Regions from separate parts of the Streptomyces sp. NRRL F-5755 genome, predicted to be linked through region 2. Evidence: riboswitches for the same ligand, from Rfam matches in the RefSeq annotation. Region 2 holds a riboswitch; the other holds the start of a gene.
The links. A riboswitch is a leader RNA that binds a small molecule or an ion and turns the genes downstream of it on or off. The one in region 2 is predicted to bind cyclic di-AMP.

Region 1 (5,331 bases), on a different contig from region 2:
TGGACCGGCGCCGGGCGGGGCCGTTGCTTTTGCCTTCTCACGCGTTCCGGTACGGCCATGGGGGCCTTACCGCGATACGGGTGGGGCCTTATCGGCTGCCGTGCGCGCCGGATTCGGGCAGGCCCGGCCGGAGAATTCCGTACGGCAATTCACCGCAGCGCGTGATATCTGGGGCGCGCGATTTCCCGGGCGCTCCCCATCCGCGCTGCTGCCGCCCTTTCGAAGAATCCGTGTCCCGCTCTTGTATACGGCGGATGTGTTAATTCCGTTCGCTCACCGTGTTGACGGGCTGTTTCGGGGTCCTCACGGCCGGGCCCGGCACTTCGGCCCGCAGCATGTACGCCCCGCGCGAGCGCTCGACATGCGCCGCCATCAGGGTGCGCGCCCGCTCCGCGTCGCCCCGGCTCACCGCGTCCAGCACCGCGCCGTGCTCCTCCCAGGAGCGCTCCTCGCGGGCCGCCGGCTCGACCGCGTACATCCAGTCGATCTTGCGCCGGAGCTGGGTGAGGAGCGCCGCCAGGCTCGCGCTGCCGGACGCCTGGGCGAGCGTCTCGTGGAACCAGCCGTCCAGTTGGCGCAGCTCGGCGCGCTGGCCGTGCCGGGCGCGCTCCCGGCCCAGCCGGACGATGCCGCGCAGCACCTTCAGATGGGCGGCGGTGCGGCGGGCGGCGGCGCGGGCCGCGCCCAGCGGCTCCAGCAGGCCGCGGATGTCCAGGAGGTCGGCCGCCTCGCGCTCCGTGGGCGCGGCCACGCAGGCGCCCGCGTGGTGCCGGATGGTGACGAAGCCCTCCGACTCCAGTGTGCGCAGCGCCTCGCGCACGGGGACGCGGGAGACTCCGTACCGGCCGGCCAGCAACTCCTCGATCAGCCGGCTGCCCGGCGGGAGGACGCCGGATACGATGTCGTCCCGCATCGCCGTGCACACCGCATGCGCGGAAATATGGCCTCGCATCGTCCGTGCCTCCGCCGTCATTCCCGGGAAACGTCCGCCTATTGCCGCCGGGCGGCGGCATTCGACGTGACTCTATTCGACGGGGACGGGATTTCCGACGGCCGCGGCGCATTCATGGATATTTTTTGGCCAGCCGGGAAACACGGCACCGGCGGGCCGGTGATTCCGGAAACGCCGGTGCCCCGGCCGTGAGGGCCGGGGCACCGGGTGGGGACGGGGTGTACGTCAGACGTTGACGCCGTGCGAGCGCAGGTAGGCGACCGGGTCCATGTCGGAGCCGTACTGGGCCGAGGTGCGGGCCTCGAAGTGCAGGTGCGGCCCGGTGGTGTTGCCGGTGTTGCCCGACAGGGCGATCTGCTGGCCCGGCGTGACGGTCTGGCCGACCGAGACGCTGATGGACGACAGGTGGCCGTACTGGGTGTAGGTGCCGTCGTTCATCTTGATGACGACGTTGTTCCCGTACGCGCCGCCCCAGCCGGCCTCGACGACGGTGCCGGAGCCCACGGCGTGGACGGTGGTCCCGGAGTCGGCGTGGAAGTCGATGCCGGTGTGGCTGCCGGAGGACCACAGGCCGCTGGACGCCTTGTAGCTGGTGGAGACGTAGGAGCCGTCGACGGGGGCGACGTACGTCAGCAGGCGCTTGCGCTCGGCCTCGCGGGCGGCGCGCTCCTCGGCCTCCCGCTGCTTCTTGGCCTCGGCCTCGGCCTTGCGCTTGGCCTCCGCGGCCTGCTGACGTGCCTCGGCCTCGGCCCTGGCCTGCGCGGCGGCCGCGTCGGCGGCCTCCTGCTGCGCGTCGGCCTGCGCCTCGACCTGCTCGGCGAGCTCGTCGCCGAGGACGACGGCCTGGTGGAAGCCGGTGTCGTGGGTGTTCGCCTCGTCCGGGTTTCCTGCCGCCAGCGCCGGGGAGGCGACGGTGGCGACGACGCCGGAGGCGGCGAGCGTGGCTATGCCCGCCAGGTTGCGGGTCGCCCGAGCGCTGCGGCTCGGACCACGGTGCTTCCCGGTGCCACGGGTGAACGCCATGGGCTGGCTGTGTCCTTTCCTTCCCTCTCGCCTACCGGGTTAGCTGACGGGTTCGGAGCAGGAAGGTCTCCTACGGGCGCCTCCGGGAAGGCGTCCGATTCACCCCAAGGGACGTGGGTCCCCGGCTCCCCTGGCTCGCGCCGTACGGGGACTCGGCGATGACTGTCCGTGCCGCGGTTGCGGCGGTGATCCCGCGGACAGCCGGATCGACGCTAAACGGGGCCACTTTCGAACGGCAAACAGAACCCCGCTTTTGTGCCGTACGCCACACGTCCATCACGCAACCACCCCCCGCAATTGGGACATAAAGAAGATCCAGTGGCGCGGGCGCACCACTGGATCCGCTTCATGACATCGCGTCACCCGGACGGATCATGACCCGCCGGCCGCCGGGGCCGGGCGACGCCCGTGACGGGCCGTCAGCCCTTGACCACCGTCACCTCGCCGATGCCGAGCGCCTTGACGGGCTCCTCGATCTCGGCCGCGTCGCCCACCAGGACGGTCACCAGCCGGTCCACCGGGAAGGCGTTGACGGCCGCGGCGGTCGCCTCGACCGTGCCGGTCCGCGCCAGCCGGAGGTAGAGCTGCGCCTGGTAGTCGTCCGGGAGCTGCTGCTCGACCTGGTCGGCGAGGGTGCCGGCGACCGCCGCCGCGGTCTCGTACTTCAGGGGCGCGACACCGACCAGGTTCTGGACGGCCACGTCCCGCTCCTCGTCCGTCAGGCCCTCCGCCGCGAGGGTGCGCAGCACCTTCCACAGGTCCTCCAGCGCCGGGCCGGTGGAGGCGGTGTCCACCGAGCCGCTGATGGCGAGCATCGCGGCGCCGTCGCCGTCGGCCGAGGAGCGCAGCACCTGGCCGAAGGCGCGCACCCCGTAGGTGTAGCCCTTCTCCTCGCGCAGCACCCGGTCCAGGCGGGAGGTGAGGGTGCCGCCGAGGCAGTACGTGCCGAGGACCTGCGCGGGCCAGACACGGTCGTGCCGGTCCGGACCGATGCGGCCGATGAGCAGCTGGGTCTGTACGGCGCCGGGGCGGTCGACGATCACCACGCGGCCGGTGTCGTCGGCCGAGATCGGGCTGGCCCTGACCGGCTCGGCGGGCGAACCCGTCCACGTGCCGAGGCTCTCCGCCAGGGCCGCGTCCACGTCGACGCCGGTGAAGTCGCCGACGATGACGGCGGTGGCCGTCGCGGGGCGGACGTGGGCCTCGTAGAAGGCGCGGACGGCCGCGGCGTCGATACGGGAGACGGTCTCCTCGGTGCCCTGGCGCGGCCGGGACATCCGCGAGTCGGCCGGGAACAGCTCCTTGGACAGGGCCATCGCGGCGCGCCGGGCCGGGTTGGCCAGCTCGTGCGGGATCTCGTCGAGGCGGTTGCCCACCAGGCGCTCGACCTCGCCGTCCGGGAAGGCGGGCGCGCGCAGGGCGTCGGCGAGCAGGCCGAGCGCCTTGTCCAGCCGGGAGGCCGGGACCTCCAGGGAGACGCGGACGCCGGGGTGGTCGGCGTGCGAGTCCAGGGTGGCGCCGCAGCGCTCCAGCTCGGCGGCGAACTGCTCGGCATCGTGCTTGTCGGTCCCCTCGGACAGGGCCCGCGCCATGATCGTGGCGACGCCGTCCAGGCCCTCGGGCTCGGCCTCCAGGGGCGCGACGATGTCGATCTCGACGGCGACGACCTGCTGACCGGGGCGGTGGCTGCGCAGGACCGTCAGGCCGTTGGGCAGCTGCGCGCGCTCGGGGGCGGGGAAGGCCCACGGCTTGGGCTCGCCGCCGGCCGGCTGCGGGTGGAAGGTCATCGTGCTGCTGACGGCGTCGCTCACTGGGCCGCCTCCTCGTCGTTGTCCTCGGCGGCGGTCGGCTCGGTCGGCTCGTACACGAGGACCGCGCGGTTGTCGGGGCGCAGCCGGGCCTTGGCGACCTCCTGCACCTCCTGCGGGGTGATGTCCGGGACGCGCCGCACGGCGGTCAGGGCGAGCTGCGGGTCGCCGAACAGGACCGCGTAACGGCACAGTTCGTCGGCGCGCCCGGCGGCCGTGGCGAGCCGGTCCAGCCACTCGCGCTCCAACTGGGCCTGCGCGCGCTCCATCTCCTCGGGGCTCGGGCCCTCCTCGGCGAAGCGGGCCAGCTCCTCGTCCACGGCGCGCTCGATGTCCGGCACCTCGACGCCGCCGGAGGTCTTCACGTCCAGCCAGCCGAGCGAGGGGGCGCCGGCCAGCCGCAGCAGGCCGAAGCCCGCGGCCACGGCCGAGCGGTCGCGGCGCACCAGCCGGTTGTACAGGCGCGAGGACTCGCCGCCGCCGAGCACCGTCAGCGCCAGGTCGGCGGCGTCGGCCTCGCGGGTGCCGTCCTGCGGGAGGCGGTAGGCGGCCATCAGGGCGCGGGACGGGACGTCCTCCTCGACGACCTCGCGCAGCTCCGTGCCGATGACGTCCGGGAGGGAGCCGTCCCGGGGCGGCTGCTTGCCCTCGTGGCCCGGGATGGAGCCGAAGTACTTCTCCACCCAGGCGAGGGTCTGCTCGGGGTCGATGTCGCCGACGATCGACAGCACCGCGTTGTTGGGCGCGTAGTACGTACGGAAGAAGGCCCGCGCGTCCTCCAGGGAGGCGGCGTCCAGGTCGGCCATCGAGCCGATGGGCGTGTGGTGGTACGGGTGGCCCTCCGGGTACGCCATGGCCGTCAGCTTCTCGAAGGCCGTGCCGTAGGGGACGTTGTCGTAGCGCTGGCGGCGCTCGTTCTTGACGACGTCGCGCTGGTTCTCCAGGGACTCCTCGTCCAGCGCCGTCAGCAGGGAGCCCATGCGGTCGGCCTCCAGCCACAGCGCGAGCTCCAGCTGGTGGGCGGGCATGGTCTCGAAGTAGTTGGTGCGCTCGAAGCTGGTCGTGCCGTTCAGGGAGCCGCCGGCACCCTGGACCAGTTCGAAGTGGCCGTTGCCCTTGACCTGGGCGGATCCCTGGAACATCAGGTGCTCGAAGAGGTGGGCCAGGCCCGTGCGGCCCTTGACCTCGTGGCGCGAGCCGACGTCGTACCAGAGGCAGACCGCGGCGACCGGGGTCAGATGATCTTCGGAGAGCACCACGCGCAGGCCGTTGGCCAGCCGGTGCTCGGTCGCTGTCAGGCCGCCGGAGCCGGCTTGTTCTGTGGCCGTGTGACCCATGGGCATGTACGTCCCTTCGATCCGCTTGCGAGGAAGTTCTGTCACTGTATGCAAGCGCGTCGGGCTATGGCGAAGTTCCCGTCCGGGCTGCCTCGTACGAGCGGACTTCGCCGCCGACCCGTCCGGCGGCCCGGGGAGGGTCGCGGTCGGCGTTGTCAGTGGGGCGGGCCACAATGGTCCGCACAAGACCCGAACGTGATCCAGCATCGGC
Region 2 (5,331 bases):
ACGCCCGACCTCGACGGCCCGGACGGTTTCGACGGCCTCGGCTCCCAGGCCCCTGGAGGCCCCGGGGCCCCTGAGGCCGCCGAGGACCCGTACGCCACCGACATCACTCCCGAGGGCAGCCCCGCCTCCAGCGGCGTGCCCGTCGCGCGCGGCTCCCGCTCGCGCCGTGCCGCGCAGGGCAGCGGGTCGTCCGGCCGCGGTCGCCGCCGTACCGCCAAGCGCTCCGCGCTGCTGACCGTCGCGGTGCCCTCGGTCGCCGCCATGGGTGTGTGCGCCGTCGCCGCCGCCTCCGTCACCAGCGGCGCCGAGAGCGGCGCCAAGGACGGCACGACGACCCAGGCCGCAGGGGACCCCGCGGCCGTGCAGCCGGCCGTCGCCAACAACAAGCTCGACACTCAGCTCGCCAGCCTGAGCGCGGGCGCCGACGACTTCGCCGACCGCGCCAGCCGTACGCAGGAGCGCATCGACCTCAAGGCCCGGCAGCTCGCCGAGAAGAAGCGCAAGGCCGACGAGGCGGCGCGCAAGGAGGCGATGCGCCCCAAGTTCGTGCTGCCCGTCGCGCAGCACGGTCTGAGCGCGCTGTACGGGCAGGCGGGCGTGAACTGGATGTCCGTGCACACCGGCATCGACTTCCCGGTCGGCTTCGGCACGCCCGTCATGGCCGCCACCGACGGCACCGTACGCACCCAGTGGAACTCCGCCTACGGCAACATGGCGATCGTGACCGCCCCCGACGGCACCGAGACCTGGTACTGCCATCTGAGCAGCACCAAGATCCGGTCGGGCAAGGTCAAGGCGGGCGACCAGATCGCGTACTCGGGCAGTTCCGGCAACTCCACGGGACCGCACCTGCACTTCGAGGTGCGCCCGGGCGGCGGCTCGGCCATAGACCCGCTGCCGTGGCTGCGCAGCCACGGGCTCAACCCGAACTGACCGGCCGGCACGGCTGACGCCCCGTCCGGCGCACCCCTTGAGGGAGCGCCGGACAGCTGCGTCAGAGCTTCCCGGCCGGCGTCAGAGCTTCTCCACCGGCGCGTACCGCAGCAGCAGCCGCTTCGGCTTCTCGCCGCCGAAGTCGATCGTCGCCTCCGCGTTGTCGCCGCTGCCCTTGACCGCGACGACCGAGCCCAGACCGAAGCTGTCGTGCGTGACGCGGTCGCCGACCGCCAGCGAGACCACCTCGCGGTCCTTGGCGCGCCGGGTCGCGAAGCCGCTCGGGCCCGCCTTCGTACGCGACGAGGACAGGCCGGAGCCGAAGCCCCCGCCGCCCGTGCCGGAGAGGCTGCCCATCGAGGCGGAGGGCGTCGCGGGGCCCGTGCGCCGCCAGTCCACGTACTTGTCCGGGATCTCCTCCAGGAAGCGGGAGGGCGGGTTGTACGACGGCTGGCCCCAGGCGCTGCGCATCGTGGAGCGGGTCACGTAGAGCCGTTCGCGGGCGCGGGTGATGCCGACGTACGCCAGGCGGCGCTCCTCCTCCAGCTCCTTGGTCTGGCCGAGCGCGCGCATGTGCGGGAAGACGCCGTCCTCCATGCCGGTCAGGAAGACGGTGGGGAACTCCAGGCCCTTGGCGGTGTGCAGCGTCATGAGGGTGATGACGCCGGTGCCCTCCTCGTCCTCGTCCGGAATCTGGTCGGAGTCGGCGACCAGCGCGACCTGCTCCAGGAAGTCGGCGAGGGTGCCGGGGTTCTCCTCGCCGCGGTCCTGCTCGAATTCGAGGGCGACGGCGGCCAGTTCCTGGAGGTTCTCGATGCGGGTCTCGTCCTGCGGGTCGGTCGAGGACTGGAGCTCGGCCAGATAGCCCGTACGCTCCAGGACCGCCTCCAGGACAGTGGCGGGGCCCGCGCCGGACTCGACGATGGTCCGCAGCTCCTCCATGAGCGTGTTGAAGCGCTTGACGGCGTTGGCGGAGCGCGCGGCCATGCCGTACGCCTCGTCGACGCGGCGCAGCGCCTGCGGGAAGGTGATCTTCTCGCGGGCGGACAGCGCGTCGATCATCGCCTCGGCGCGCTCGCCGATGCCGCGCTTGGGCACGTTCAGGATGCGGCGCAGCGGGACGGTGTCCTCGGGGTTGGCGAGGACGCGCAGGTACGCGAGGACGTCGCGGACCTCCTTGCGCTCGTAGAAGCGCACACCGCCGACGACCTTGTAGGGCAGGCCGACCCGGATGAAGATCTCTTCGAAGACGCGGGACTGGGCGTTGGTGCGGTAGAAGACCGCGACATCGCCCGCCTTGGCGTCGCCCGCGTCGGTCAGCCGGTCGATCTCGTCGGCGACGAACTGGGCCTCGTCGTGCTCGGTGTCGGCGACGTAGCCGATGATGCGGGGGCCCTCGCCGGCGTCCGTCCACAGGTTCTTGGGGCGGCGGTTCTCGTTGCGCTCGATGACGGCGTTGGCGGCGCTGAGGATCGTCTGGGAGGAGCGGTAGTTCTGCTCCAGCATGATCGTCGTGGCGTCCGGATAGTCCTCCTCGAACTGGAGGATGTTACGGATCGTGGCGCCGCGGAACGCGTAGATCGACTGGTCGGCGTCACCGACCACGCACAGCTCACCGGCCGACTCGGCAGGCCCCACCAGCTCCCGTACGAGGGTGTACTGGGCGTGGTTGGTGTCCTGGTACTCGTCGACGAGGACGTGCCGGAAGCGGCGGCGGTAGTGATCGGCGACATCGGGGAACGCCTGGAGGAGGTTGACCGTGGTCATGATGATGTCGTCGAAGTCCAGGGCGTTGGCCTCCCGCAGCCGGGCCTGGTACATCGTGTACGCCTCGGCCACCGACTTCTCGAACCCGTCGGCAGCCTGCTGCGCGAAGGTCTCCTCGTCGATGAGCTCGTTCTTGAGGTTGGAGACCTTGGCGCTGAAGGACTTGGGCGGGAACCGCTTGGGGTCGAGGTCCAGATCCCGGCAGACCAGGGCCATCAGGCGCTTGGAGTCGGCCGCGTCGTAGATCGAGAAGGACGACGTGAAGCCCAGCTTCTTGGACTCGCGGCGCAGGATGCGCACGCACGCGCTGTGGAAGGTGGAGACCCACATGGCGTTCGCACGGGGGCCCACCAGGTCCTCGACGCGCTCCTTCATCTCGCCCGCGGCCTTGTTGGTGAAGGTGATCGCGAGGATCTGGCCGGGGTGCACACCGCGGGCGCCGAGCAGGTGCGCGATGCGGTGCGTCAGGACGCGGGTCTTGCCGGAGCCGGCGCCCGCGACGATGAGCAGCGGCCCGCCGCTGTGCACCACGGCGGCCTTCTGCTGGTCGTTCAGCCCCTCCAGGAGGGCGGCGGGGTCCACCGCGGGGCGGGGGGCGCCGTCGCGGTAGTACGGGTCGCGGCCCGGGCCCACGGCGTGCGGGATGCCGCCGGGCACGTCGAAGCGCCCGCCGAACAGGTCGGCCGGGATCTCCTCCTGTGCCGGACCGCTCTCGTCCTCGGGAGGCGGCGGGGGCCCCTCATCCGTGGGTTCGAGGTCCGCCAGGAAACTGTCGTCAAAGAGGCTGCTCATCGCCCATCGAGTGTAGGCCGCCGCACTGACAGCCCGGCCCGAACCGCGAAAACCGGCCGTGTGACCTGGCCCGCCTCCCCCGGCGGGTGGCGGGCGTCACAGGACACGCACCGGTCGCGGAAAGATCACGAAAAGGTTTCGGGCATATCGCACATCAGCCTTCCCAGGAGCCACACGGGTTGGCTACCGTGCTCGCTCGGGCAGCCCGCCGTCCCCGCGGTCGAACAGCGTCCGCACGGGCCGCCCCCGCCGAGTCCGGCCCTGCCGCCAGGCATCCGGAGCCGGGGACCCACACGTACCACCGGGGTGAATCGGCCGGTACGGCGCGAGGTGCCGGGGCACGCGCCCCCAGGACCTCTCCCGCAGCCGTACAGGCCGTAGGGCAAGCCTTCCGCAGTGGCCCGAACCCGACAGCTAACCCGGTAGGCGGTCCACGGAAGGAGGCGCCGACCTTGGCGTCGCACCGCAAGCCGCGCACCCGCATACTCACCTCCCCCGGTAGCCGACGTACGGCCGCCGGGCTCACCACCGCAGCCCTCGCCTCGGTCACCCTGCTCTCGCAGACGGCCGAAGCCGCGCCGAGCCAGCCGAAGCAGTCCATCGAAGAGGTCAAGCAGAAGGTCGACGACCTCTACCGGCAGGCCGAAGTGGCGACCCAGAAGTACAACGCCGTCAAGGAGCAGGCCGACGAGCAGCGCGGCACCGTCGACCGCCTCCTGGACGACACCGCACGGCGCACCCAGAAGATGAACGACGCCCGGCGCCAGTTGGGCACGTACGCCGCGGCCCAGTACCGCAGCGGCGGCATCAGCCCGACCGCGCAGCTGCTCCTGGCCCGTAACCCGCAGCAGTTCGCGGACCGCAGCCACCTGATGGACCAGCTGACCGGCGCGCAGAAGAAGGCCGTCAGCGACTATCAGGAGCAGCAGGCCAAGGCCGTACGCCAGCGGGCCGAGGCGTCCCGGAGCCTGGAGCGGCTCACCGAGACGCAGGCATCCCTGAAGGAGTCCAAGAAGGACGTCCAGGCCAAGCTGGCCGAGGCCCGGCAGCTGCTGTCCCGGCTGACCGCCCAGGAGAAGGCGCGGCTGGCGGAGCTGGAGCGCAAGAAGGAGGCCGAGGCCAAGCGCAAGGCCGAGGAGCTGGCCCGTAAGCAGGCCGAGAAGGAGCGCAAGGAGCGGGAGGACCGCAAACAGCACGACAATCCGGACCCGGGCACCGGAACGCCGGATGGCGGTTCCGGCGGGTCCGGTGGCTCCGGCAGCGGTACGTCCGACGGTTCGTACGCGACCAAGGCCGCCAAGGCGCTCGCGTTCGCCCGCGCGCAGATGGGCAAGCCGTACGTCTGGGGCGCGACGGGCCCGAACTCCTACGACTGCTCCGGCCTGACGCAGGCGGCCTGGAAGGCGGCGGGCGTCTCGCTGCCCCGTACGACCTGGGACCAGGTGAAGGCCGGCGACCGGGTGGCGACCAAGGACCTCAAGCCCGGTGACCTGGTGTTCTTCTACAACGACATCAGCCACGTCGGCATGTACATCGGCGACGGCAAGATGATCCACGCCCCCAAGCCGGGGGCCAGTGTGCGGGTCGAGTCGATCTACTACATGCCGATCTACGGGAGCGTGCGGCCGGCATGAGAAGAGGGCCGTGGGGTGCGCCCCACGGCCCTCGGCAGGTCCTCAGCGGTTGCTGCTCACGTCCACAGCAGCGCGATGAAGATGTTGACCACCGTCAGCAGCCCCACCGCCAGGAAGAAGGGCTTCTCCACCTTCTCCTCGTCGCGCTTCACGTAGACCAGGCCCAGGATCACGACCAGTACGGCGAGCTTCACGCCCAACTTGA

Region 1: another riboswitch for cyclic di-AMP. It lies ahead of ADK86_RS02845 (M23 family metallopeptidase); the one in region 2 lies ahead of ADK86_RS15990 (NlpC/P60 family protein).

The regions. Positions count from the first base shown of each region.
Region 1 is NZ_LGCW01000013.1:23,066-28,396, reverse strand. Features, by position in the region: gene ADK86_RS02850 (GntR family transcriptional regulator) at 260-952, opposite strand; gene ADK86_RS02845 (M23 family metallopeptidase) at 1,178-1,975, opposite strand; cyclic di-AMP (ydaO/yuaA leader) riboswitch at 1,989-2,143, opposite strand; gene ADK86_RS45580 (hypothetical protein) at 2,188-2,325, opposite strand; gene ADK86_RS02840 (M16 family metallopeptidase) at 2,395-3,762, opposite strand; gene ADK86_RS02835 (M16 family metallopeptidase) at 3,783-5,120, opposite strand.
Region 2 is NZ_LGCW01000161.1:4,195-9,525, reverse strand. Features, by position in the region: gene ADK86_RS16000 (M23 family metallopeptidase) at 1-933, shown strand, start outside; gene pcrA (DNA helicase PcrA) at 1,015-3,492, opposite strand; cyclic di-AMP (ydaO/yuaA leader) riboswitch at 3,745-3,937, shown strand; gene ADK86_RS15990 (NlpC/P60 family protein) at 3,945-5,126, shown strand; gene ADK86_RS15985 (hypothetical protein) at 5,183-5,331, opposite strand, start outside.